3 regions of the Enterococcus italicus genome follow, and region 1 is predicted to be linked to each of the others. Evidence: riboswitches for the same ligand, from Rfam matches in the RefSeq annotation. Region 1 holds a riboswitch; each other region holds the start of a gene.

Region 1 (7,886 bases):
ATAACGTCAATACGGAGATTCATGAAGCATTAAAAGGAAAAAATCCCTTGAATCAAGCAGAAATTGACCGCATTATGATTGCACTTGATGGTACACCAAATAAAGGTAGGTTAGGTGCCAATGCTATTCTAGGTGTTTCAATGGCGGTTGCACGTGCGGCGGCTGCGAGTGAAGGCATTCCACTTTATCGTTATCTTGGTGGGGTGGATTTACAGTTACCACAACCATTTTTTAATGTTATCAACGGTGGGGTTCATGCTGATTCAGGCATTGATGTGCAAGAATTTTTGATTACTCCAGTAAAACGGATTTCATTTAGAGATGGTGTTGAAAAAATAGCGAATACGTACCACACATTGAAAAAATTATTAGCTGAACAAGGGTATGAAACAGCAGTTGGCGATGAAGGTGGATTTGCTCCTAAATTACCGAGTACCGAAGCGGCAATTGACATGCTTTATCAAGCCATTCAAGCAGCAGGATATGAACCAGCTACAGAAATTGCCATTGCCTTGGATCCGGCCTCAAGCGAATTTTATTCTGATGAAACAAAACGGTATCACTTTGAAGGCAAAGAACTATCTTCTGATGAAATGTTAGCTTACTATCAAGAATTGGTAAAAAAATATCCAGCAATTGTTTCGATCGAAGATGGTTTTTCAGAACATGACTGGGATGGATTCAAAAAACAAACCGAAGTGATGGGTTCGAGTATACAATTAGTCGGAGACGATATTTTTGTAACAAATCCTAGTATCTTTAGGGAAGGAATTGAAAAGAAAATTGGCAATGCTATCTTAATTAAATTGAACCAAATTGGTACAGTGACGGAATCAATTGAAACCATTAAGATAGCTCGTGCAAATGGATACAATACGATGATTTCTCATCGTTCAGGGGAGACCGGGGATACCTTCATCGCTGATTTTGCCGTTGCAATGAATGCCGGTCAAATTAAAACGGGGTCGATGGCGCGTAGTGAACGGGTCGAAAAATACAATCAATTTTTGCGAATTGAAGAAGAGCTAGGCGAAGGAGTTGCTTTGGCACGTTTCTCTAAAAAATAAAGCGATGTAGTCGAGAGAGAACTTTTCGAAGGGAAAGCTCTTTCTTTTTTGGGAAGTTGAAGCGTCTAAGACTGGCTCAAAAGTGCATTCTTTTGCTTGTTCGGGTATAATGGGTGATTGTAAATGAAAAGAAAGGAGCTGAGGAGGTGCGGACCCTAGTTATTGTATCTCACCCAGATATTCAAGGCTCGAGTAGCCAACAGTTTTTAAAGGAATCTCTGCCAACCCACGAGAAAATCACGTTTCATCATCTCGAAGAATGGTATCCAGATGGTCGAATTGATTGCATAGCTGAGCAAAAACTGATTCAAGAGCATGATCGAATCATTTTTCAGTTTCCGTTATATTGGTATTCTTCCCCAGCGATGTTAAAGCAATGGCAAGACGAAGTGCTCACCGAATCTTTTGCTTTTGGCGTACATGGGACGGCGTTACGAGGAAAATCTTTCGGATTGGTTCTAGTGATTGGCAATAGTGAGAAAGCGTACCAAGCTGGTGGCAGAGAAGGGTTTTCGTTGAGTGCGATTACCATACCATTTCAAGCAATGGCTAAAAAAGTTGGTATGCATTTCTTAAAGCCATTTGGTATCTATCAGTTTCAATATATGGACGAACCAACCAAATGGAAATTACTGATTCAGTACCAACAATATCTTTGTTTAGAAGATAGTGACTCTTTAAAAGAACGCGAAGAATGGCTGATTCGTGCCTTGACGGCGACTAATTTGGCGACCCTTCCTAAAGAAGCAGCGCCCATTTTAGAAGAAACCATCACGCAACTTGTTCATACGCGTTCAGAATTAGATGAGTTGAAGCTCTATTTAGAAGGGATGTGAGTCAATTGGAAACAAAAGCTGAGTGGCTAGCACAACAATTGGTGCAATTGGCGCAAGAAAGCAAAGATTATAAGCAAAAAGCGCTGTTACTTGCTGCAAGAGACTTACTAATGGAACAAGGAAAAAGAATCGAACAGGCTAGAGGACAATTAGATGGTGAATTATGGTCACCAAATCAATGGGGAGAGTAGCGTTTCATACTTTTTTTCTCACAAAAGAGGGGGAAATCCTTCTTTTTTTTTCGATTTGTGCTAAACTAAAAGCGGAATATGAATACGCTTTCTTAAATGAAGGAGGAATGATTATGGCATTAGAAGCAGCATTTATTTTTCTAGCACCTGAAGCAGACTATCAAAAGGATCGGTCAACGATTCATACACCTCAAGTCAATTTGACGACAGTTGGTGTCAAGGATTATGTTGATGCGGTAAAAGCGGCAACGGAACTTGAAAAAGAAGGAATTAAGGCAATTGAGTTATGTGGTGGTTTTGGTGTTGAGGGAACGGCAATGATTAAACGGATCTTACCGAAAGACGTAGCAGTGGGTGTGGTTCGCTTTGACATCCACCCAGGTCTAGACAATAAGAGCGGCGACGATCTTTTTGCTCTATAGTTAGATAATTTTATAAAAAACTTTCAAACCTGAGTGAAATTCTCAGATCTGAAAGTTTTTTTCTTTTGGTTAAGGCTTGTTCACACGGTCTTCTTGGTGGAAAGCCAACGTAACAGGAAGATTCCTAGTATTTTGCTGTAGGTAAGTAATTGGTCCAGTTCAATGGATTCGTTGTCGCTGTGTGCTTGCAATAATTCACCAGGTCCATATACCACTGCTGGAATGTCATAGGCACCAAACCATCCACCATCGGAAACAGATGTAGACATGGTAGTAGTAGGTTTTGATGCTGTTTGCGCTTCATGACTTTTGGCCAATTCAAGCATTGCTGAATGGGTAGGATCAAGTGCTAGTGGCGGAAAGACTTCTCCTTTATCTACAAGCATGGATTCACCACCCCATTCAAATGTAGGGAGATTTTCTTTCATCCACGGGTCTGCTTTGGCTGTGGCAAGAATGTGTGCTTCAATTTCACTTGTCACTTGTTCAATCGATTCATTTGGATAGAAGTGGATAGTAATCCATAGCCGGCAATTGTTCGGCACAAATGCGGGATGAATCCCACCTTCAATATAGGCGGGATTAATCGTATTTGTCCCGTGCTCAAATCCAGGATAGGACTTCATAATGCCCCAATGTCGTTCCAGAGTCTGTAACGCTTGAATCAGGATGGTCATTTTTTCAATCATATTGGCACCAAAAAGTCCTCCACCAGTGTGTACCATCTTCATCCGATTGCCATCGTGAAAGGTTTCGGGGCTTTTCAATTGAATCCAGCCAGTAATGACGCCACCTTGACCTTGAAACTGTAAATCACTCGTGTCACCAACAATTGCAAAGTCTGCTGTTTGACCAGATTCGAGTAATTTTTTGGTCCCAGCTTCGCCTGCTTCTTTCCCTACAACGGATTGCAAAAGGAGGGTGCCCGGCAAATGAATCTTCAATTGATGAAAGGTTTGTACTAACCAAATAACACACGCAACTGATCCTTTCATGTCACTGACCCCACGTCCAAATAGCCGAGAGCCTTTCTTTACCAACTCAAACGGATTGGTCTGCAGTTAGCGAGTGACTCCAGTGCAGCGACATCGACATGGCCATTCCAGATTAAGCTTTGGTAATGCTCAGTATCCGTGCCTTCTTTTGTAGCCCAAAGCAATGTATCCTGCCTATAAAACGGCGCAGTTTCCACCGTAAAATCCAGCTTTTCAAGAGTCTCTTTCAGATACAGTTGCAGCTCGTTTGTATTCCGAGCAGGTGGGGATTCTGTGTGAAATCCCACCAATAATCTTTCCAGGATAGTCAGTAGCTGTTCTTGCATCTGCTCCAGTGTTGCGAGCAACAGGAGTTCCTGTTCGTCGTTATTCACAGTGTGTCCTCCTTTTACAAAGAAAAAAGCATCCCTTTTTATCTTCTAGTGATAGAAGCAAAGAGGGATGCGAGACCGCAAAAAGGATAGGTTCTTCCTAACATTTCTCTTCGGCAGGATCAACTGCATCAGGTTCAATGGGTATGTTCTCAGCCTCTGGGCACCCCAAATGTTCTATTCCAATTTAGTGTAGCAAAGAATGGGTGAATTGGCTAGTTGCTACGAGATTAAAAAAAATAGTGATGCATCAGCAATAGAAAAGCAATTGCTGATGCACCACTAAAGAGATGGGGGATTAATCAAAGCCGATAAGATAGTCTTCATCCTTCATTGCTTCTACAGATCCTAGCAGGTAGCCATTACCGACTTGTGAGAAGAAGTCATGGTTACTTGTACCTGTAGAGATGCCGTTCATCACGATTGGGTTAACATCATTGGCACTGTCAGGGAAGAGAGGGTCTTGACCCATATTCATCAATGCTTTGTTGGCATTGTAGCGTAGGAAAGTTTTCACTTCTTCCGCCCAGCCAATTTCTCCGTAAAGTTCGTCTGTATAGTTTTCTTCATTTTCATAAAGTTCAAACAACAGGTCGTACATCCAGTCCTTGAGTTCGGCTTGTTCTGCTTCAGGAAGTGCTTGAAAGCCTAGCTGGAACTTGTAGCCGATATACGTTCCATGGACAGACTCATCACGGATGATGAGCTTAATAATTTCGGCGACATTCGCTAGTTTGTTATTTCCTAGATAGTAGAGAGGTGTATAAAAACCAGAATAAAACAAAAATGTTTCTAAAAAGACACTGGCGATTTTCTTTTGGAGCGGTGTACCGTGCTTGTAGATTTCATTGATTTTTTCGGCTTTGGCCTGCAAGTATGGATTGGTATTGGTCCATTCAAAGATTTCTTCGATTTCTTTTTTGGTATTTAGTGTACTAAAAATAGAAGAGTAACTTTTCGCATGGACCGATTCCATAAATTGAATATTATTTAATACAGCTTCTTCGTGCGGTGTCCGCGCATCTTTACGTAATTGATCGATGCCGCTCTCTGATTGTAACGTATCTAGTAACGTCAACCCACCAAAGACATGACCGACTAGTTGTTTCTCAGGTTCACTGAGTTTGCGCCAGTCGTCTAAGTCATTGGACAAAGGAATCCGGGTATCCAACCAAAATTGTTCGGTTAGTTTTTCCCATGTTGATTTATCAATGACGTCTTCAATTTCGTTCCAGTTAATTGCTTCATAGTAGGTATTTGCCATCTTATTCACTCCTTGTTCAATTAGATATTGCTTAGATTACGCAGCTTTCGCATTGGTTGCTTCCGATTTCTTCTGCATCATCTGTAAATGTCCGAACATAGTAGATGGACTTGATTCCTTTATGAAACGCATAATGGCGCAAGATGTTTAAGTCGCGAGTCGTTTGCTTGGTCGTCGTTTTCCATTCATACAGTCCTTCAGGTATATCCGAACGCAAGAAAAGTGTCATACTCATTCCTTGGTCGATGTGTTGTTGGGCAGTCGCATAGACGTCGATGACTTTGCGCATATCCATATCATATGCTGATTTATAGTAGCCAATCGTCTCATTTGATAAATAAGCGGCAGGGTAGTAGATTTTTCCAATTTTCTTTTCTTGGCGTTCTTCAATCAATCGTGTGATAGGGTGTAGACTAGCGCTCGTGTCATTAATATAAGAGATTGAGCCATTCGGTGCTACAGCTAAGCGATTTTGATGGTATAAGCCATCACGTTTCACGTTGTCAGCTAATGCTTGCCAGTCGTCACTTGTCGGGATGAAGACGCCGGCAAATAATTCTTTGACCTTCGCTGATTTTGGCTGATGGTTTCCTTGAATATACTTATCAAAGTAACTGCCGTCTGCATAGCTTGATTTTTCAAAATTATGGAAGACTAGTTGACGTTCTTTTGCGATAGTATTGCTTTCCACCAAAGTCCAGTAATTCAACAATGTGAAATAAATGTCTGTAAATTCGATCGATTCAGGTGAACCATACTCCATTTGATTTTTCGCAAAATAAGTATGCAAGCCCATCGCTCCTAGTCCAATCGTATGGTTTAAATGGTTCCCATTTTGAATGGATGGTACGACATCAATATCTGATGCATCCGTGACGAAAGTCAGCGCGCGCGTCATTGTTCGTACTGATTTACCAAAGTCAGGGCTACTCATTAAGTTGACAATATTCGTAGAGCCTAAGTTACAGCTAATGTCGGTACCTAAGACGTCATACTCTTGCTTGCCGTTGATTAATGAAGGCTCTTGTACTTGTAAAATTTCAGAACAAAGATTACTCATAATAATTTTGCCGTGTACAGGATTGGCACGGTTCGCTGTATCGATATTGATAATATAAGGATAGCCGGATTCTTGTTGTAATTTTGATAATTCATTTTCTAAATCACGGGCTTTTATTTTTGTTTTACGAATGCGTGGATTTGCGACTAACTCATCGTATTTTTCAGTAATATCAATATATGAGAAAGGTTCGCCATATTCACGTTCGACGCTATATGGACTGAACAGATACATTTCTTCATTTTTACGGGTCAGTTCATAAAATTTATCTGGTACTAACACACCAAGTGACAAAGTCTTTACCCGAATTTTTTCGTCAGCATTTTCTTTTTTCGCTGACAAAAAGGTCATAATATCTGGATGGAAGACATTCAAATATACGACACCAGCGCCTTGACGTTGGCCAAGTTGATTAGAGTAGCTGAAACTGTCTTCGAATAATTTCATGACAGGCATCACGCCACTTGCAGCACCTTCATAACCCTTGATAGGTGAACCAGCTTCACGTAAGTTAGACAACGTAATCCCGACACCGCCGCCAATCCTAGACAATTGCAGTGCCGAGTTAATGCCACGACCAATGGAATTCATATCATCTGTTAGCTGAATTAAAAAACAAGACACCAATTCCCCACGACGTTTACGACCAGCATTTAAGAAACTTGGTGTTGCTGGTTGGTAGCGTTGATGAATCATTTCATCTGCTAAAGCTAACGCCAATTCTTCATCTCCATTAGCAAAATAAAGTGCGTTAAATGCGACGCGATCCTCATACGACTCTAAGTATTCTTCGCCATTGTTGGTCTTTAGGGCATATTGAGAGTAAAACTTGTACGCAGCCATAAATGAATGGAAGGCAAATGATTGTTCTGCTAGGAAAGCATACAGCTGCTCGATAAATTCTGGCTGGTATTTGTTTAAAAATTCTTCTTCAAGGTACTCTTCTTCTACTAAATAGGCTATTTTGTCGTGAATGGATGCAAATGTCTTCGTATTTGGTGCGACATTTTCTTTTAAGAAGGCTGCGAGCGCTTCTTGATCCTTTTGTAGAGGGATTTGTCCATTAACAGGACGATTGATTTCGTTATTTAACTTAAAATAGGTAACGTCACCTAATGCTTTTAAACTCATGAAAACACAACCTTTTCTTTTTCTTGAAATAAAAAAGAAGGATTTGCGTCAAGGGACCGTCAAATCCAACTCACATCATTGCTTTTTTTAATCTGTGAATTAACTTGCTAATTGGCGTAATTGATCTGGGCGGAAGCCGATAATAGCCGCAGTAGCATCAGATAAAACCACAGGCACACTTTGGAAGCCATGTTCTTTTAAGTAGTCAATATATTCAGGTTGATCATCGATATTAATTTCTTCAAAAGTGACGTCATTTTCTGTTAAAAAGCGTTTTGCCATTTTGCATTGCATGCAGTTGTTCTTTGAAAATAATTTTACGTTCATAGTATATTCCTCCAGTACATGAAACTTGCTTATGAGAAAATACTAATGTAGCAAGCTGAAAATGTCAATATAAATATACTATATATTGTGTTTGTGAATTCAATGTGACACTAATTGTTGTGTTTATTTATGAAAATAATAAAAGAAAACTTGATAAGACAACACCAACGGGAAACTTAAATTAGTAAGAATTAGTCAAAGAATTTTTTCTTGTGAAGAAAA
Region 2 (7,886 bases), 1.1 Mb from region 1:
ATTTTCGAGAGACTTTACGCTGTAACCGACGTAATCGCTTCTCAATCTTTCTTACTTTTCCAGTTTTATTAATGTTCTTGTAGACTTTACCATTAGAAACAATCGCTAAATCTTTGATACCAAGGTCAATTCCAAGGGTTTCACCAGTTAAGTCCTGCACTGGTTGCTCTTCATCAATACCAACTGAAACATACCAATACTTTCCATCAAAGCTGATTCGTGGGTTAGAATACTTCGTATTCACTGGCAACTGTTCGCTTGTTTTTACCCAACCAACTTTTTCAAGCAAAACCAATTTAGTTTTTACCTTCAATTTGATATTGTCATTATAAAAAGCTGGTTTTGATTTCTTTCTTGACTTGAAATGTGGCTTTTCAGTCTTTAAACGACTTTTATCTGTCATACCATCAAACCACTTTTTGTAGGCATCACATGCATCTTTTACAGCTTGCTTGGCTATATTGTTTGATACGTGATTTAACCAAGCGTATTTAGGACGTTGCTTCATTTTTGTGATGTGCTTTCTTAAATCGTTGTTACTGATGAACTTTCTGCCGAACCGATAGTACATTTCTTGCATTTGTAACGTCCAGTTGAAAATCCAACGTGCAGTACCAGCCGATTGCCACAGTTGCTTTTCTTGTTCTTCAGTCGGGCGCAACCTTACTTTCTTGGCTCGTATCATCTTCCATCAACTCCTTAATCATCTTCTTAGCTTTATTCGCTCGTTTCCCTTGTAATCGGCAACTAAAAACAGTGACAATCTGAATTAAGTCCTCGACTAATTCCTGTTCTTCCGTCTTTTCTGTATTGTCAATGATTTCTATTTCTGTGCCATATTTATTACAAAGTTTTTCAATGAGTTCATAACCAAAATGGATTAAACGGTCTTTGTATAGAATAACTACCTTGTCTATTTCGCCATTGGTAATTTTGTCTATTAACTGACTTAATCCTTTTTTATTGTAATTAATTCCACTACCAATATCTTGAATAATGTCAAATTGATATCCTCGTGCAATCATGTAAGTCTTAACGTTCTCAATTTGACGTTCTAAATCGTCTTTTTGCTTGTTTGAACTGACTCTACAATAACCGATGGTTATTCGTTTTGGTTTCTTTCTCCCAGCGATTCCTAAGAATTGATTTCGTTGTTCTTCAGAATAATAACGAGTACCTCCTTGAGAAACATGAGCGGGCTTTAATTCCCCTCTTTTATCCCAATTTCTCAACGTTTGTGGTGTTACACCTATCTGTTTTCCAAATTCACCTATCGAATACATAGTCATAATCTTTACCTCAAAATGATTATACCACATATTGATGTTTTAAATGATATTTTTATAGATATTTATACATTATGATTAACTGTTGTTACCCTCCTTTATTTAAAGTATATGATGTCGCTGACTTCGCGTTCGCTACTATTTTGGCTACCGCCGACTGTTTGGTTGACGACTTTGCCATTAAAATATAGTGTCGATGAGCCGCCACCATCAAGGTTATAGGCGGTCGTGGCGCCGGCTTCTTTCATTTCTTCGGCTAATTCATAGAGTGAAAGGCTTTCGCTGGAATCGGTCCGACCTTCTGACACGATGATGACGTAATGGTTTTCACCGACTTGACCAATTGCAGTCCGCGGATTGCTCGTCATCGATTGCGACACTTCGGAGGACTCATTGACAGTGATCTCCCCATCTTCGACCAAAGCAGGACCAAATGATAGAATTTGTTCGGCGTCCGTTAGTTCTGAAGCGTCGGTCGTTGCTTCATTGACGATAGAGAAGTCACCGTTTTTATCGATGACGAGTGCATCGGTATCGCCATTAGCAGTATCGCGATACAGCGTGCCGTTTCTCATAACAAAGCCAGTACTGCGGAAGCCGTAAAAGTCACCATTCAGACGGCAGATGGCTATGATGATTCTTCCGTAAGTGTGGATGAAAGCTACAAAGGATTAAAAGCTGGCGGCAATATCGAGTTAGTTAGTGGTACAATTACTATCAATAGTGCTGACGATAGTGTACACGCCAATGGCAATGTGACCCTATCTGGTGCAATCGTAACGGCTCAATCAGGAGATGACGGTGTCCATGCAGATGATACAACGACGATTTCAGACGGTATTGTGACGATTCAAAATTCGTATGAAGGCTTGGAAGGTAGCGTGGTTGCCATTAGTGGCGGCACAGTCTCAGTTACGGCAAGCGATGATGGGATTAATGCAGCTGGCGGCAGTGACTCATCAAGTGGCGGTCAATTTGGTCAAGATTCCTTCGGTGGTGGAGGTGAGTCATCTGATGACAGCAAAGAAATCACAATCACTAGCGGTACTATCACGATCGATGCAGAAGGTGACGGTTTAGATAGTAACGGTAATATCAAAATGTCTGGTGGAACGGTGGCGGTATATGGACCGACACAAGGAGGTAATGGTGCGCTAGACTACAATGGTGACTTTACGTTAACGGGTGGAACGCTCGTGGCGTCAGGTACGACAGATATGGCTGAAAATGTCAGCGATGACTCGACTGTCACGTCAGTTGGTATTTACTTTGATAGTACGCAAAGTGTCGATACATTAATTAGCTTGAAAGACAGTACAGGAAATACGATTATTGCTGTCAGTCCGACCAAAGAATTCCAACACTTGGTTATTGCCACAGCGAAGTTATTGACGAATGAAAGCTACGTCTTGGTGAAAGGTGGAACGCTTAGTGGCGATGCGACAAACGGTCTTTCAGTAGATGGCATTGTTTCAGGTGGGACGCAATTAGGGACATTGGATTTAACATCGACTGTCACCAATGTTTCACAAGATGGTTCAGCAGCTTCCACTAATTCGTTTGGCGGTGGTGGACGAGGTCGTAACTAGATTGTAAGAATTTCAATATAAAGAAATCTATCATATTTAGGAACAGCTACTAGCTGCTCCTAAATTTTTTTTAATTATATGGACAAAATACAGAATATTATTAGTTCTAGTGTTCGCAATTTGTATTTTAACTTGTTTTCTGTAAGTTTGATGAAAAAATAGCTAGTTTTCCCTAATGAATGATGTTAGTATATCTAACATGGAAGATAAAAAACCAATCATTGAAACGTTGAAGGGAGTCAAGTCTATGGAAACAGGAAATATCGCATTTATTCTCATTTGTAGTGCAATGGTCTTTATTATGACACCGGCACTCGCATTTTTTTACGGAGGACTAGAACGAAGAAAAAATATTTTAAACACCATGATGATGTCAATTGGAACGATGGGGCTTGCTTCAATCATCTGGGTAGCAGTCGGCTACTCGCTTTCATTTAGTGGAGATGGGACTTTTGTAGGGAATCTGCATAATATCTTTTTCCAAGGCGTATCCATGACAGAAGGTAGCGGCATTCCGGATGGCTTATTCGCTATATTCCAAATGATGTTTTCATTAATTACAGCAGCTATTATTACAGGATCGGTTGTTGGTCGGATGAGATTCCCGGCAATTTTCTTATTCTTGGCAATTTGGTTAGTTGTTGTCTATGCACCAATGGCCCACATGGTATGGGGCGGCGGCTTTATCGCTGGTCTAGGTGCAATTGACTTCGCTGGTGGGACTGTTGTTCATATCAGCTCTGGTTTATCTGGGTTGATTTTGTGCTTAGTATTAGGTCAACGTCGTGAGTTTAAACAAGCGGAATATCGTCCACACAATATTCCTTTCGTCGTTTTAGGAACTGGCTTTTTATGGTTTGGTTGGTTTGCTTTTAATGCCGGCTCTGCTTTGGCCGCTGATGGCATTGCAATTCAAGCTTTCTTAACAACAAATACTGCTGCAGCTGCAGCGATGCTTTCTTGGATGGCAGTGGAACGATTTGCTACGGGTAAACCAACACTTGTAGGTGCATGTACTGGTGGGGTTGTCGGATTAGTTGCGATTACACCAGGTGCTGGCTTTGTCTCTATCTGGTCTTCAATCGTCATTGGCTTATTAGTTAGTCCGTTTTGTTACTATAGCATTTCGATTATTAAACAAAAATTAGGCTTCGATGATTCGTTGGATGCATTTGGTTGTCATGGTATGGGTGGAATTTTTGGTTCAATCGTGACAGGGATTTTCGCTGATCCAGCAGTAAATGGTAGCACTGGCTTGCTTTATGGTGGTGTTGATTTGTTTGTCGCTCAATTAGAAGCAACAGTCATCACGATTGTTTATGTAGGTGTTGCTAGCTTTATTATCATTTCGATTGTGAAACTGATTATGCCGATTCGTGTATCAGCGAAAGATGAAGCGCTTGGCTTAGATCGCAGTGAACATGATGAAAGTGCCTACCCAACATTTATGGGACTAGATTCTTAAAATCAGACAAACGAGGAGGAGCGCTATGAAAAAAATCGAGGCAATTATTCGACAAGAAACGTTAGATGATTTAAAAGACGCGATGCTAAACACATTTGAAGAAAATCCAATCGGTATGACGGTGACCCAAGTATTGGGATTTGGGCATCAAAAAGGATTGAAAGACTATGTTCGTGGTCAAGAAGTCATCACTTCGTTTGTGCCGAAGATTAAAGTGGGATTTGTATTAGAAGACAAATGTGTGGAACAAATGATTGATTTAATCGTCAAAACATGCCAGACTGGCAACGTTGGCGATGGCAAAATCTTTGTCTACCCAGTAGAAGAAGCGGTCCGCATTCGTACAGGGGAACGTGGAGAATCCGCAATTTAATGATTAACAGGCTGAGGTAGCACTAGCTATAAGCCGAGTGCCCAGAACATGCCAAAGTTGTTCCTTAACTGTTGGCTTTTCTGGGCTTTTTAGTGTCGTTCATACTGTTTCGTCGTTGGATTCCGGCTTAAAAGTCCGCTATCACATTTTTGGGAAAAATTTGGAAAGGTTTTCTAGTCTTTGTGAAAAATACATGGTATAATAACTTCACAATTAAATAAAGAAACATTTGGGGTGCGTAAAGCTGAGATTATACCCATTGAACCTGATGCAGTTAATGCTGTCGCAGGGAAATGTCGTTTAAATCATAAGATCGTACCCGTTAGTGACTAGTTCATTGACGGGTATTTTGGATGGTTTGCTCTCGCCCCTTTTTGTTCCTTTAGTTAGTTAGGAAAAAGAAAAGGGGTTTTTTTGATGGAAAAAGCGAAGTGGACATTACCACAAGTTGTATTTTTAGCCTTACTGGCATTTTTATTTGGGGCGGTATTTATGGGGGCCGGCGTACTTTATGCGTTACTTGAAGCAGCATTGACACCATTTGGCTTCTCACCTTTTGCAAATGAAATTTTATTTGGGCTGTGGGTCATGGCAGCACCGGTAGCAGGTATGTTAATCCCAAAAATGGGAAGTGCAGTATTAGGTGAAGTTTTCGCCGCGTTAGCAGAAATGCTGTATGGCTCTTACTTTGGGGCGAGTGTATTAATCTCAGGGTTTATTCAAGGAATGGGGACAGAAGTAGGATTTATGGCTACTGGTTACCGTCGCTATGATACGCTGCCATTGTTTTATGGTGCGATTGGAACGACAGTGTTTAGCTTTATCTATGAATTCTTTAAATACGGTTATGCTACTTATGGCTTTTGGATGGTAGTGGCCTTGTTTGTGGTGCGTTTTGCATCGGTGTGCTTCTTTGGTATCTTTTTGACGAAACAAATTGTGACTCTTTTCCATAAGGCACAAGGATTGAGTGTGTCGCATTAATGAAAGGCATCGAGATAAACGAGTTAGTTGTTCAAAAAGAAGCTACTACTATTATCAATCAATTATCAGCCCAGTTTTCGGCAGGCTCATTTGTTCTGTTGACAGGTGATAGCGGCTGTGGGAAGACGACATTGCTCCATACGGTGGCTGGGTTTGACGGATCGACCTATCAGGGAGAAATCTTGGTGAACGGGCAAAACAATGCGCAACGAACCATGACAGAAAAAGCCCAACAAATTGGGTTGATGTTTCAAAATCCTAGTCAGCAATTCACCATGCGGACGCTCCGCAGAGAGCTGATGTTTGCTATGGAGAATAGCGGCATTGCGATTGCAGAAGCAAAGGAACGGATGGACAAGGCGATTCATGAAATGAAGATGGAGTCCCTGCTGCATCAAGAGTTGGCGACACTATCTGGTGGGGAGAAGCAACGAGCGGCCTTGACGGTGTTGTTAGCGATGAATGCCCCTATCTTACTACTAGATGAACCATTCGCTAGTGTTGATCCGCTGTCAAGAAAATGGTTGATTGAGAAATTGGCTGATCTGCGTAATCAAGGAAGACTAATCTTGATTGCTGATCATGAGTTGACCGACTATGCGCCTTTCGTCGATCGCTTTATCCGAATGGAAGGCGGGCAGCTGACCGATCAATCTGTGTCGCAATTAGCAACGCAGCAACCGCTCGGCAAGCTTACGCAAGCAAACGCGTCACAGACGACGCTTTTTACCTTGCAACAAGTGGCACTTCATCAAGGAACGAAACCATTAGTAACACCTCAAACTGTGGCGTTTAAGCAAGGAATTACTACGCTGACCGGTGAAAATGGCGTCGGGAAATCGACCTTATTGCGGGCGATGGTGCAGCTGCATCCATACACCGGCGCGATGTTTTTAGAAGACAAGAAACTATCCCGTCGCTTTGGGAAAAAGAAGTTGTATGAGCAAATGACACTAGCGGTGCAACATGCGGAGCAGCAATTTGTCACGTTACACGTGGATCAAGAGTTGGCATTTCCGAAAGAGCCGAGTGAAGCGATTAAGCAGCGGCAACTTCAAGCGATGGAAGAGCTGGGGATCCAGCATTTACTGAACCGGGGCCTCTATCAGCTAAGCGAAGGACAAAAAAAGATGATCCAGCTGATTACGATGTTGAGTTTAGAGCGCAAGTTTTTACTATTGGATGAACCATTTACTGGCTTGGATGCGCGTGCGTGTCAGTACTTTGTGGACTGGCTTGCCCAAAAAAAAGAGCAGACGAATTTTTTAATCGTCTCTCATCGTCTTGAACCGTTAGTAGGTGTGAGTGAGCATCATATGCATCTATCTGAGCAGAAATTACAGGAGGTGGTGCACTGATGGAAGAGAAAATCACTGCGATACCTGCAATTATCTTTGCGGTGTTCTTTTTTACGATTGAAGTCTCGTTCACGTATTCGGTTTGGTTGAATGTGTATTTGTTCCTTGTCGTGTTGGGTTATTTCTTTGTGACGAGAAAATGGGGCTTCATATGGGTCTTACTATTGTTTCCTTTTATTCCAGCGATTACGACGTTTTGGTCGGTGATGATTCAAGGAGATGGTCTATCAGATGCGTGGGTCTTATTGACTCGGACGTATGCATTTGCGGCATTGGGCCTTGTTTTTGTCGCGAGCGTTGATTTTGAAGAATGTTTATTGGTGTTGGAGCAATATCGAGTACCGCCGACGTTTGTCTACGGAATCTTAGTCGTCGTGCATGCCGCACCAGAGATACGACGCGAAGTCAGCGATATGCGGGATGCGAGTCTCTTAAGAGGAAAGCGGCTTTATCCATGGTCAGCATATTATTATGTGAAGACGATTTTCTTAGCGATGAATTGGCGTGATCGGTATACGGAGGCGATGTATTCGCGGGGATTTATGGAGAATGGGACGCGGACTCATTTTGAAAAATGGCATCTAGCTCGGTCTGCAAGTATCTGGGCAATGGTATTTATTCTTATGGGCAATGGTTTATTAATAGTAGAGAGTGTGGTGAGATGAGCGTGTTATTTACCGAGATTGTTAGAGCGCAAACAAAACCTTATTGGGAAGGGAGCTTTCTGCATCCATTTCTGACAGAGTTACAGGCTGGCACATTGCCAATGGAGAAATTTCGTTATTATTTGATTCAAGATTGCTATTATTTGACGCACTTTGCTCGTCTGTA
Region 3 (7,886 bases), 1.1 Mb from region 1:
ATCAAAAAGACGGTTGCGGTGATCAAGATCGTACGTCCTTGTTTCCACTCTTTGATCCAAAAGCCAAAGGCAAAAATCAAAGCAGCTGGCAGCAACAAGATCGCTAAGTTTTCTAAAAAATTACTGAACATCGTTGGGTTTTCAAATGGGTGGGCAGCGTTGGCACCAAAGAAGCCGCCGCCGTTGGTCCCTAATTGCTTGATGGCGATTTGACTCGCTACCGGTCCGAGCGCCATCCAAAAGGATTCCCCTTCAAATCCATTGACTTCAACGCCGCTACTGAACGTTTGAACGACACCTTGAGACAGGAGCAAGATCGCTAAAATCAATGAAAGTGGTAAAAGAATATAGAGCAAAGAACGGGTGATGTCTTGCCAAAAATTTCCTACCGTTCGTTTTTGCTTTTGTTGCAGCCCACGAATCAAGGCACACAGTACGGCTAGTCCGACTGCCGCAGATAAGAAATTTTGCACCGTTAATCCTAATGCTTGGGAAAGATTGGTCAGTGCTTCTTCCCCAGCGTAAGCTTGCCAGTTCGTGTTCGTCACAAAACTGACGGCTGTGTTCAATGCTAAGTCAAAGGACATATTCTCAACGGCTGCCCCTTGTGGTAACCAGTGCTGGACCATCAATAATCCGGTCAAACCGATGATAGAAAAAACACTGACGACCAAGACTGAAAATAAATAGGTTTTAGCAGTCATTTCTTTTTTGCTGACCGAACCAATCACCCGGTAGATCAGGCGTTCGATGGGTTGAATAAAGCGGACAAACCGCGGTGTTTTCCCTTGCATAATCTCTTTGATGTACCAGCCCAAAGGTACCGCTACTGTCAGTAAGATCAGTAAAAATAAAAAGCCTTGAACAAAATAGCTGCTCATCGTTCTCCCCCCTTAAACAAATACCAAAAGAGATAGATCATGACGATCACTCCGATTATTCCTAAGACAAGATTCATATTCTTCACTCCTTCATGACGTAAGCATACGCAAAAAGAAATAAAAATAGTGTAAATCTTCTGAGATACTCTTTATATCTTTTTTATACGATTTTTAAGGAAATCGCATTTTTTGGCAAAAAAAAAGTTAATATCGCTAAAGATATTCGCCTACTAAGTATATTACGCTCTTTGCACTGAACAACATTTAAGTAGTCATTAACGTCTAAAAAGCTCTTATCGAAACTGTAAACCGAATAATTTTGTTCATTGTCATATTTTTTATATATTTTTGATTTTTATATTTGTGATTTGAGCAAAACAACAGCAATTGACAAAGAACCTCATTTCAAGGAACCCTCATTCAGAGCTATCTATTGGATAGGTTCGTATGAATCATTTACAAAAAAGGACGTTCCGTTAATCTTGTTTTTTTTATGGTTCCAATCACCATTGGAACAGTTTCATAATCAACATCGCTATACTCTAACCCAAACCATCTTTCTGAACTTGAAAGATGCCTTTTAATCATTGACTTAGTTTGCAAAATTTGACGATTCCATTTTGTGATATCCGTCTGAACTGATATTTCCTCTTGAACGAGAATAAATCTAAAATCACCAACTTCGCGTCCTGGTGTCAATGAATACTTTTGAATTTGTTTTTCTAATCTTCCCTGTTTCATTAAATCATGAATAATTTGACGAATATAAACGTTAATATCTTGCGGAACTCTGAATCCCAAATGCAACTTAATTTTTACAATGAAATTTGTACCCATCATATCAACTGAATATGACTTAGTGTATGGTTCATCTGTAACTTCAACACAAACAAACCAATAAACTTTGGCCCGCTTCAGTCTTTTGTCGAGAATGGAATAGATATATTGTTGACCAATTTTGTTATTGTCTAGTTTTGGAACTAAAAACACAACGTTTGTTTGGTACATGGGTATTGTTTCATCGTTTCTCAGTGCTGCCAATTGAGGAATATATGTTTTAAAGTCAACTTCTTTTAATGCTTGATTCTGCAATTGATTGCTTCGATACCAAATATACATAACACTTAATATTAGAAGTGCTATTATGATGGCAACAAATCCTCCGTGGAAAAACTTTGTTACACTAGAAATAAAGAAAATGGTCTCAATTCCACCAAAAAACAACGCACTCACAATTGCCATAATCTTTGGAATTTTGTGATTAATCATGAAAGCATATAGTAATACCGTCGTCATTAGCATCGTTATCGTTATTGACAAACCGTATGCTGCTTCCATATTTGATGCAGTTTGAAAAACAATAACGACAATTGAACAGGCAATCCATAGAAATAAATTAATTGTCGGAATATACATTTGTCCAATGTTTTTACCAGGAAACATAATTTGCATTCTAGGAAGTAACTTCAGTTTGATAGCTTCTGAGACAAGAGTAAACGATCCTGAGATTAATGCTTGAGAAGCGATAACAGCAGCAATCGTTGCAAAAATAACACCAATACCTGTTAAAAAATGAGGCAACATTTGGAAAAAAGGATTAAAATTTTGCATAATTTGATTTACATCACCATTTTTAATGCTTAGCAACCATGCTGCCTGTCCAAAATAGTTAAGCACCAGACAAAGTTTAACAAAAGGCCAACTAATTCTAATGTTTATTTTACCCACATGCCCCATGTCTGAATACAAAGCTTCTGCACCTGTTGTTGCAAGAAAAACGTTACCTAAAATAAAAACACCAAGGTGATTGTCAGGACTAAATAGCAATTTCACAGCATAATAAGGATTGATTGCACGAAGCACAGTCCAATCAACTTGCATATTATAAAGGCCGACTAATCCTAAAAACGTAAACCATATCATCATTGCTGGTCCGAAAAACTTACCCACCAAGTCTGTTCCAAATCGTTGCATATAAAAAAGAACCAAGAGAATAATCAGCGTAATAATGATAATGACATCTTGTCTTGTACCAAAGACATCATAGAATTCAGGCAACCCTCTCAAGCCCTCAATGGCTGTTGTAACTGTTACTGCTGGGGTAAGAACACCATCAGCTAGCAAAGTAGCCCCACCAATTAACGCAGGAATTACTAAATATTTGCTTTTCTTACGCACAAGTGCATAAAGTGAAAAAATTCCCCCTTCACCATGGTTGTCTGCGTTTAAGGCAATCATTACATATTTTATAGATGTTAAAATGGTTAATGTCCAAAAAACTAATGAAACAGTTCCGTAAATGAAATCCGAGCTAATTTCAGATAAGCCGCCATTGCCTAAAACAATGGCTTTCATAACATATAACGGGCTTGTCCCAATGTCACCATACACAACACCCAGCGCAACTAACAAACCACCAAGTGATACCTTGCTTAGCTGACGATTCTTTTTATCCAACTGCTTTTTCTCCTTCTGAATTTTAACGTAAAGAATCCTTTTTTATGCACCATTCGATATTGTTAACGATGGTAATTATCGCTAATTTTTATTAAAAAGTCAACGGATAATGAAAAAGGCGAATAGTCGGCATAAAAAACTGACTTCGCCTTTTAATCGACCTCATTGTATTTTAGCTGATAGACATTCTTTTCTATCTTACAACCACATTTTTTGTCCACCGTCAAACGGTAAGAACTTTGCAATATTTACCGTGTAAACTCTCTAAGTTCATGCTATCTATCTTTCAAAACTATTTCATTCATCAGTTTTTTTGGGGAACTATCTCCACTTTCCATCGTTTCTTATTGAAAAAAATCTTAATACGAAGCATTTTGTTTTACTTATAAAAAGTAAGTGATATACTAACTATTGTAAATAATAAATAGAAGAGGTGCTCATATGTTAAAAATTGGTGTTGTATTAGGAAGCGTTCGTGAAGGAAGAAATGGTTTAGCTGTTGCAAATTGGACTGTTGAAAAAGCAAAAGCATTTAGTAATGCTGAAGATGTTCAATTTGAATTAGTAGATTTAGCAGATTACGATCTTCCATTTTTAGGTAAAACGCCTACTGTTGAACAAGGTGCTGCAATTGGTGCTTGGTCAGAAAAAATTGCTTCATTTGATGGCTATATTTTTATCACTGCCGAATACAATCATGGTGTAGCCGGTGCATTCAAAAATGCGTTGGACTTTTTGAAACCTGAATTTAAAGACAAAGCTGTTGCTTTTGTTGGTTACGGTGGTCTAGGAGCAGCACGCTCAATCGAGAACCTACGTGTGGTTTTAGCAGAACAAGGTCTTGCTTCAACACAACGTACCGTGAACTTTTCATTAATCACAGACTTTGAAAATATGTCTACTTTTAAACCAGCCGCTTTCCATGAAGGTGAATTACAAGAGCTTCTTGGTCAATTAATTGGCTGGAGTGGTGCTTTAAAAACTTTACGTTAAAAAAATAAGCAAAAAAAACTGTTTGTAGGGCTATGCAATGCCCCTCAAACAGTTTTTTTTTGCTTAAACTTATCTTCCTGTGCTAGGAATCAGCTTCCCTTTTGCCTCTGAGTAGCCTTAATTGGTAGGTGAAATCATCCACCCATTGATTAGCCAGAAACAGCGTCCCATTTTTTTCTTCCATTCGTTTGAATCTCATATATTCATATAAGCGGATTGCTCGTGGGTTCGTCCCGAGAACATGCAGTTGAATAAATGCTATGTGTTGTTCTTCAGCACAACAAAGCAGCTGCTTCAATAATTTTTTAGCGATTCCTTTGCCTTGCTCCTCTGGCCGAACAAATAGTTCAAATTCCCAAAAGGTATGTTCAGGTGTTGTGACTGGATAATAGATGAGGGCACCTAAAACATTCAGGTTTTCAATCATCATAATAGCCTTTCCCTGCTGAATTTTTTGCAAGAAGCGATCGTATTCATCCGGTCTGTAAGGATGAGGATCCACTTCAATGGTCATCGTTTGTTGGCTGATCTGCCACAATTGTTTTTTTTCATCATGATTGACAATACCTACTTTGATTTCCAATACTTCCTATCCTTTCTTTAGGCTTATTTCTGTCGATAAGCAAAATGTGGAACCATCTCTTTGGAGCTCGTGCTGGACTTACCCCCGTGATCTACGTGGTTTTTTCTATGAACCTGCGATAAATTGCTATAACTAAGGCTAACTATCCCATCGTTCCATTGTATATGCCATTTCCCAAAAGCGGAGTTCATAGATACTGCTTCGGTAGAAAGCATGTTTCATTGCTTCGCGTTCTTGTTCATCCACTTCACTGGCTGCTTGATTGGTCAAGTCAAGCATTGTTTGGACATCCTCCGTATAGGCTTCGCTATCATAGGTGGCAATCCATTGCTGATACAAAGAAACAGGCGATCCCTCAGCAATCAGACGTTTGCCAATCTCATTATACAGGCAATAAACTGGCTATTGTCCGTTGAGTGGTTCCATGATAAAGTTGCTCGTACATATGGTTAACATAATTGTACGCACTAGGAGCAATAGGTGTTAACTGAATTTCATCAGAAGAAATGGCAAGTTGCTGGAAGAACGCTTTTCGAATTTCTACTTCGCCATTCTTTAGATTTTCTGCATTCGCTCTTAAAAATTCAGCTGTGCGAGCATCACTACTTTTTTGAGCAGCTAGGCCATGAATTTTTCCAAACTCTTCTAGATAATAGCGATCCTGCAATAAATAATATCGGAACACGGAGGGTGCTAGTTCGCCGGAAGCAATCTCCTTGATAAATGGATGTTTATAACTTTTAATCCAAACGGGTTGTGCCATATCGAATAATTGATCTGCGAACTTTGTCATTTTAACCTCTCCCACTAACAAATTATTTTTTGATGTCTTATTGTAGACAATGGATACTAATCAAAAAAAGCCCAACATTTTCATGCGGGCACCTACTCGGAATGATCATTCTTTGCTCAGCTCCCTACGCTAGTACTAACTAGATCAGGTAATATGGGTAATTCTCAGCCATCAGGCACCCCAGCTTCTTTTTTAAAATTATAACAAGCCTTTTCTTTGATGTCAAAATTATTTTAAACCGCTTTCTTTTAACGACAATTATTTTTTGATGCAAAAAAAAGAGGCCTAGCAGGATTTATTGTTTTTTTCCGTCATACATTTCATGATGGAGTGTCTATTTGTTGCTCCAACGTTGACTTAAACACCTGCTAGGCCATATTCAGTTAGTAAGGAATTCGTCAATCTCCCACGCCTTTCTAAAATTTGTAACCTTTAATTCACTTTCACATAGTCAATTACCCTATGTTTCAACTAGCTTTTTGTTTCACTGACTTTGTATTCACTGTGTTGTCTTACAAACTCATTTGACTCAATTTAACTAATTGTGGGAATCATTGGTTCCTTACAAGTTCATTATAAGGGATGTCTTCTTTTTTTGCAAGCGTTTTCTATTAAAAAATTCTTTTGCTTTATCAGGCATTCTCGATTCTTCCTCTTAACAAACAGGGTATAATAAATACAGTTGCTAACAGATTAAGGAAGGAGCCTTTATGAAACAATCAACTGAAGAAACATTGACTACACTTTACAATCTCATTCTTAATCCTCGGACGCGTGATTGGGAACGTCAACAATTAGAGACTGCCAAACAAGGTCTGTACAATCATGAGCGCTTAGCGGATACACTTGCCCAGCTTGAAGCCGTTCTTCGTCCTTTGGCTACACGACACTCACTCACACCCGATGTTGCCGAATTTTACGCAACGTTAGCCGGCAATTCTGCTTTCTCACAACCTTTTGATGAGCACCTTCATTTTACCAAGGATGGTCCTTTTATCGAACGAGCAATTTTCGCTGGTGGGTGCTTTTGGTGTATGGTAGAACCATTTGAGACACGAACAGGTATTTTAGCTGTTTATTCAGGCTATACTGGTGGGTCAACTGCTAACCCTAGCTATGAAGAGGTTTCTAGAGGACAATCAGGCCACGTTGAGGCTGTTGAAATTATATTTGATCGTCGGAAAATTTCTTATCAACAATTGAATGCAATCTATTGGCAATTGATTGATCCGACCGATGCCAATGGTCAAATTAATGATCGAGGTACACAATATCGACCAACAATCTTTTATCAAAATGCGGAACAACAGCATCTTGCCGAACAAGCAAAGCAAGCGGCAGCCACTCGCTACCATCGACCAATTGTCGTGGAGATTCAACCCGCTCAGCCCTTTTGGTTGGCAGAGAACTATCACCAACAGTTTTATCAAAAAGAAAAGCAGCGTTATCATCGAATCGAACGTGCACGTAAACAATATCTGCTATTTTTAAAGATGCAAAACAATGTGTGCTCTTTTTTTCATAAAGCGAGGTAATTCTTGTTATCCCTGCGTGTACTTGCTTTACAAAAGGGACTTCGTAGCAAACGTTCCTTACGCTTTTTCTTCAAGCGAATCTGGAGACTCTTTTGCTGCAACCTCTTCCCAAAACTGGTCACCCCATTGACAGATGGATTGAACGATGTCGGCCAAATCCGTTCCTATCTCTGTCAATTCATATTCTACTTTTGGTGGCACAATGGGATAAACACGTCGTTTAACAATCTGATCTTGTTCCAATTCTCGAAGTTGCCGAATAATCATTCGTTGATTGATTGTTGGTAGCATCCGTTCAAATTCACTTAGTCTTAAGACCGGTTCTTGCAAAAGTGCCCATACGATGGCAATTTTATATTTTCCACCTATCACAGACATTGCCAAGTCTTTCGTAGTTATAAATCGTTTGTTTCGATATTCGTACACCGCTGTTCCCCCTTATCACTTTCTTCCAATTTCATTTAGTTGCTCGATTGATTGTAGTTTATGGAATAAAAAAAAACTGCCTTCATCGGCATTTTTCAAATATCCAGTACCAATAGCCATCCTCCTCATCTATACCAGTCAGGTAACAACGATCGTGTGCGTGAATGGCGACTCGTCGCTTAACTATATATAGTATAGCCTATAACTGACAAATTTGT

Evidence for each region. A riboswitch is a leader RNA that binds a small molecule or an ion and turns the genes downstream of it on or off. The one in region 1 is predicted to bind thiamine pyrophosphate.
Region 2: it holds a riboswitch for thiamine pyrophosphate, as region 1 does, so the genes downstream of both, NE257_RS07435 (ECF transporter S component) here and NE257_RS02055 (zinc-binding metallopeptidase family protein) in region 1, are expected to answer to the same signal.
Region 3: it holds a riboswitch for thiamine pyrophosphate, as region 1 does, so the genes downstream of both, tenA (thiaminase II) here and NE257_RS02055 (zinc-binding metallopeptidase family protein) in region 1, are expected to answer to the same signal.

Annotation. Positions count from the first base shown of each region.
Region 1 covers NZ_JAMRVB010000001.1:439,716-447,601, forward strand. Annotated here, with positions in the region: gene eno (phosphopyruvate hydratase) at 1-1,067, shown strand, start outside; gene NE257_RS02035 (NAD(P)H-dependent oxidoreductase) at 1,214-1,903, shown strand; gene NE257_RS02040 (hypothetical protein) at 1,900-2,094, shown strand; gene NE257_RS02045 (DUF6506 family protein) at 2,208-2,516, shown strand; gene NE257_RS02050 (acetylornithine deacetylase) at 2,597-3,556, opposite strand; gene NE257_RS02055 (zinc-binding metallopeptidase family protein) at 3,550-3,885, opposite strand; TPP riboswitch at 3,974-4,063, opposite strand; gene nrdF (class 1b ribonucleoside-diphosphate reductase subunit beta) at 4,181-5,146, opposite strand; gene nrdE (class 1b ribonucleoside-diphosphate reductase subunit alpha) at 5,178-7,337, opposite strand; gene nrdH (glutaredoxin-like protein NrdH) at 7,437-7,664, opposite strand.
Region 2 covers NZ_JAMRVB010000001.1:1,513,716-1,521,601, forward strand. Annotated here, with positions in the region: gene NE257_RS07405 (RNA-guided endonuclease InsQ/TnpB family protein) at 1-685, opposite strand, end outside; gene NE257_RS07410 (IS607 family transposase) at 648-1,289, opposite strand; partial or broken gene NE257_RS07415 (phosphodiester glycosidase family protein) at 1,385-1,915, opposite strand; gene NE257_RS07420 (carbohydrate-binding domain-containing protein) at 1,898-2,875, shown strand; gene NE257_RS07425 (ammonium transporter) at 3,123-4,340, shown strand; gene NE257_RS07430 (P-II family nitrogen regulator) at 4,366-4,713, shown strand; TPP riboswitch at 4,934-5,022, shown strand; gene NE257_RS07435 (ECF transporter S component) at 5,131-5,697, shown strand; gene NE257_RS07440 (ABC transporter ATP-binding protein) at 5,697-7,055, shown strand; gene NE257_RS07445 (energy-coupling factor transporter transmembrane component T family protein) at 7,055-7,720, shown strand; gene tenA (thiaminase II) at 7,723-7,886, shown strand, end outside.
Region 3 covers NZ_JAMRVB010000001.1:1,572,383-1,580,268, reverse strand. Annotated here, with positions in the region: gene kdpA (potassium-transporting ATPase subunit KdpA) at 1-881, opposite strand, end outside; gene NE257_RS07705 (KUP/HAK/KT family potassium transporter) at 1,338-3,338, opposite strand; gene NE257_RS07700 (NADPH-dependent FMN reductase) at 3,780-4,331, shown strand; gene NE257_RS07695 (GNAT family N-acetyltransferase) at 4,414-4,914, opposite strand; partial or broken gene tenA (thiaminase II) at 5,053-5,677, opposite strand; TPP riboswitch at 5,812-5,900, opposite strand; gene msrA (peptide-methionine (S)-S-oxide reductase MsrA) at 6,418-7,242, shown strand; gene NE257_RS07680 (winged helix-turn-helix transcriptional regulator) at 7,300-7,668, opposite strand.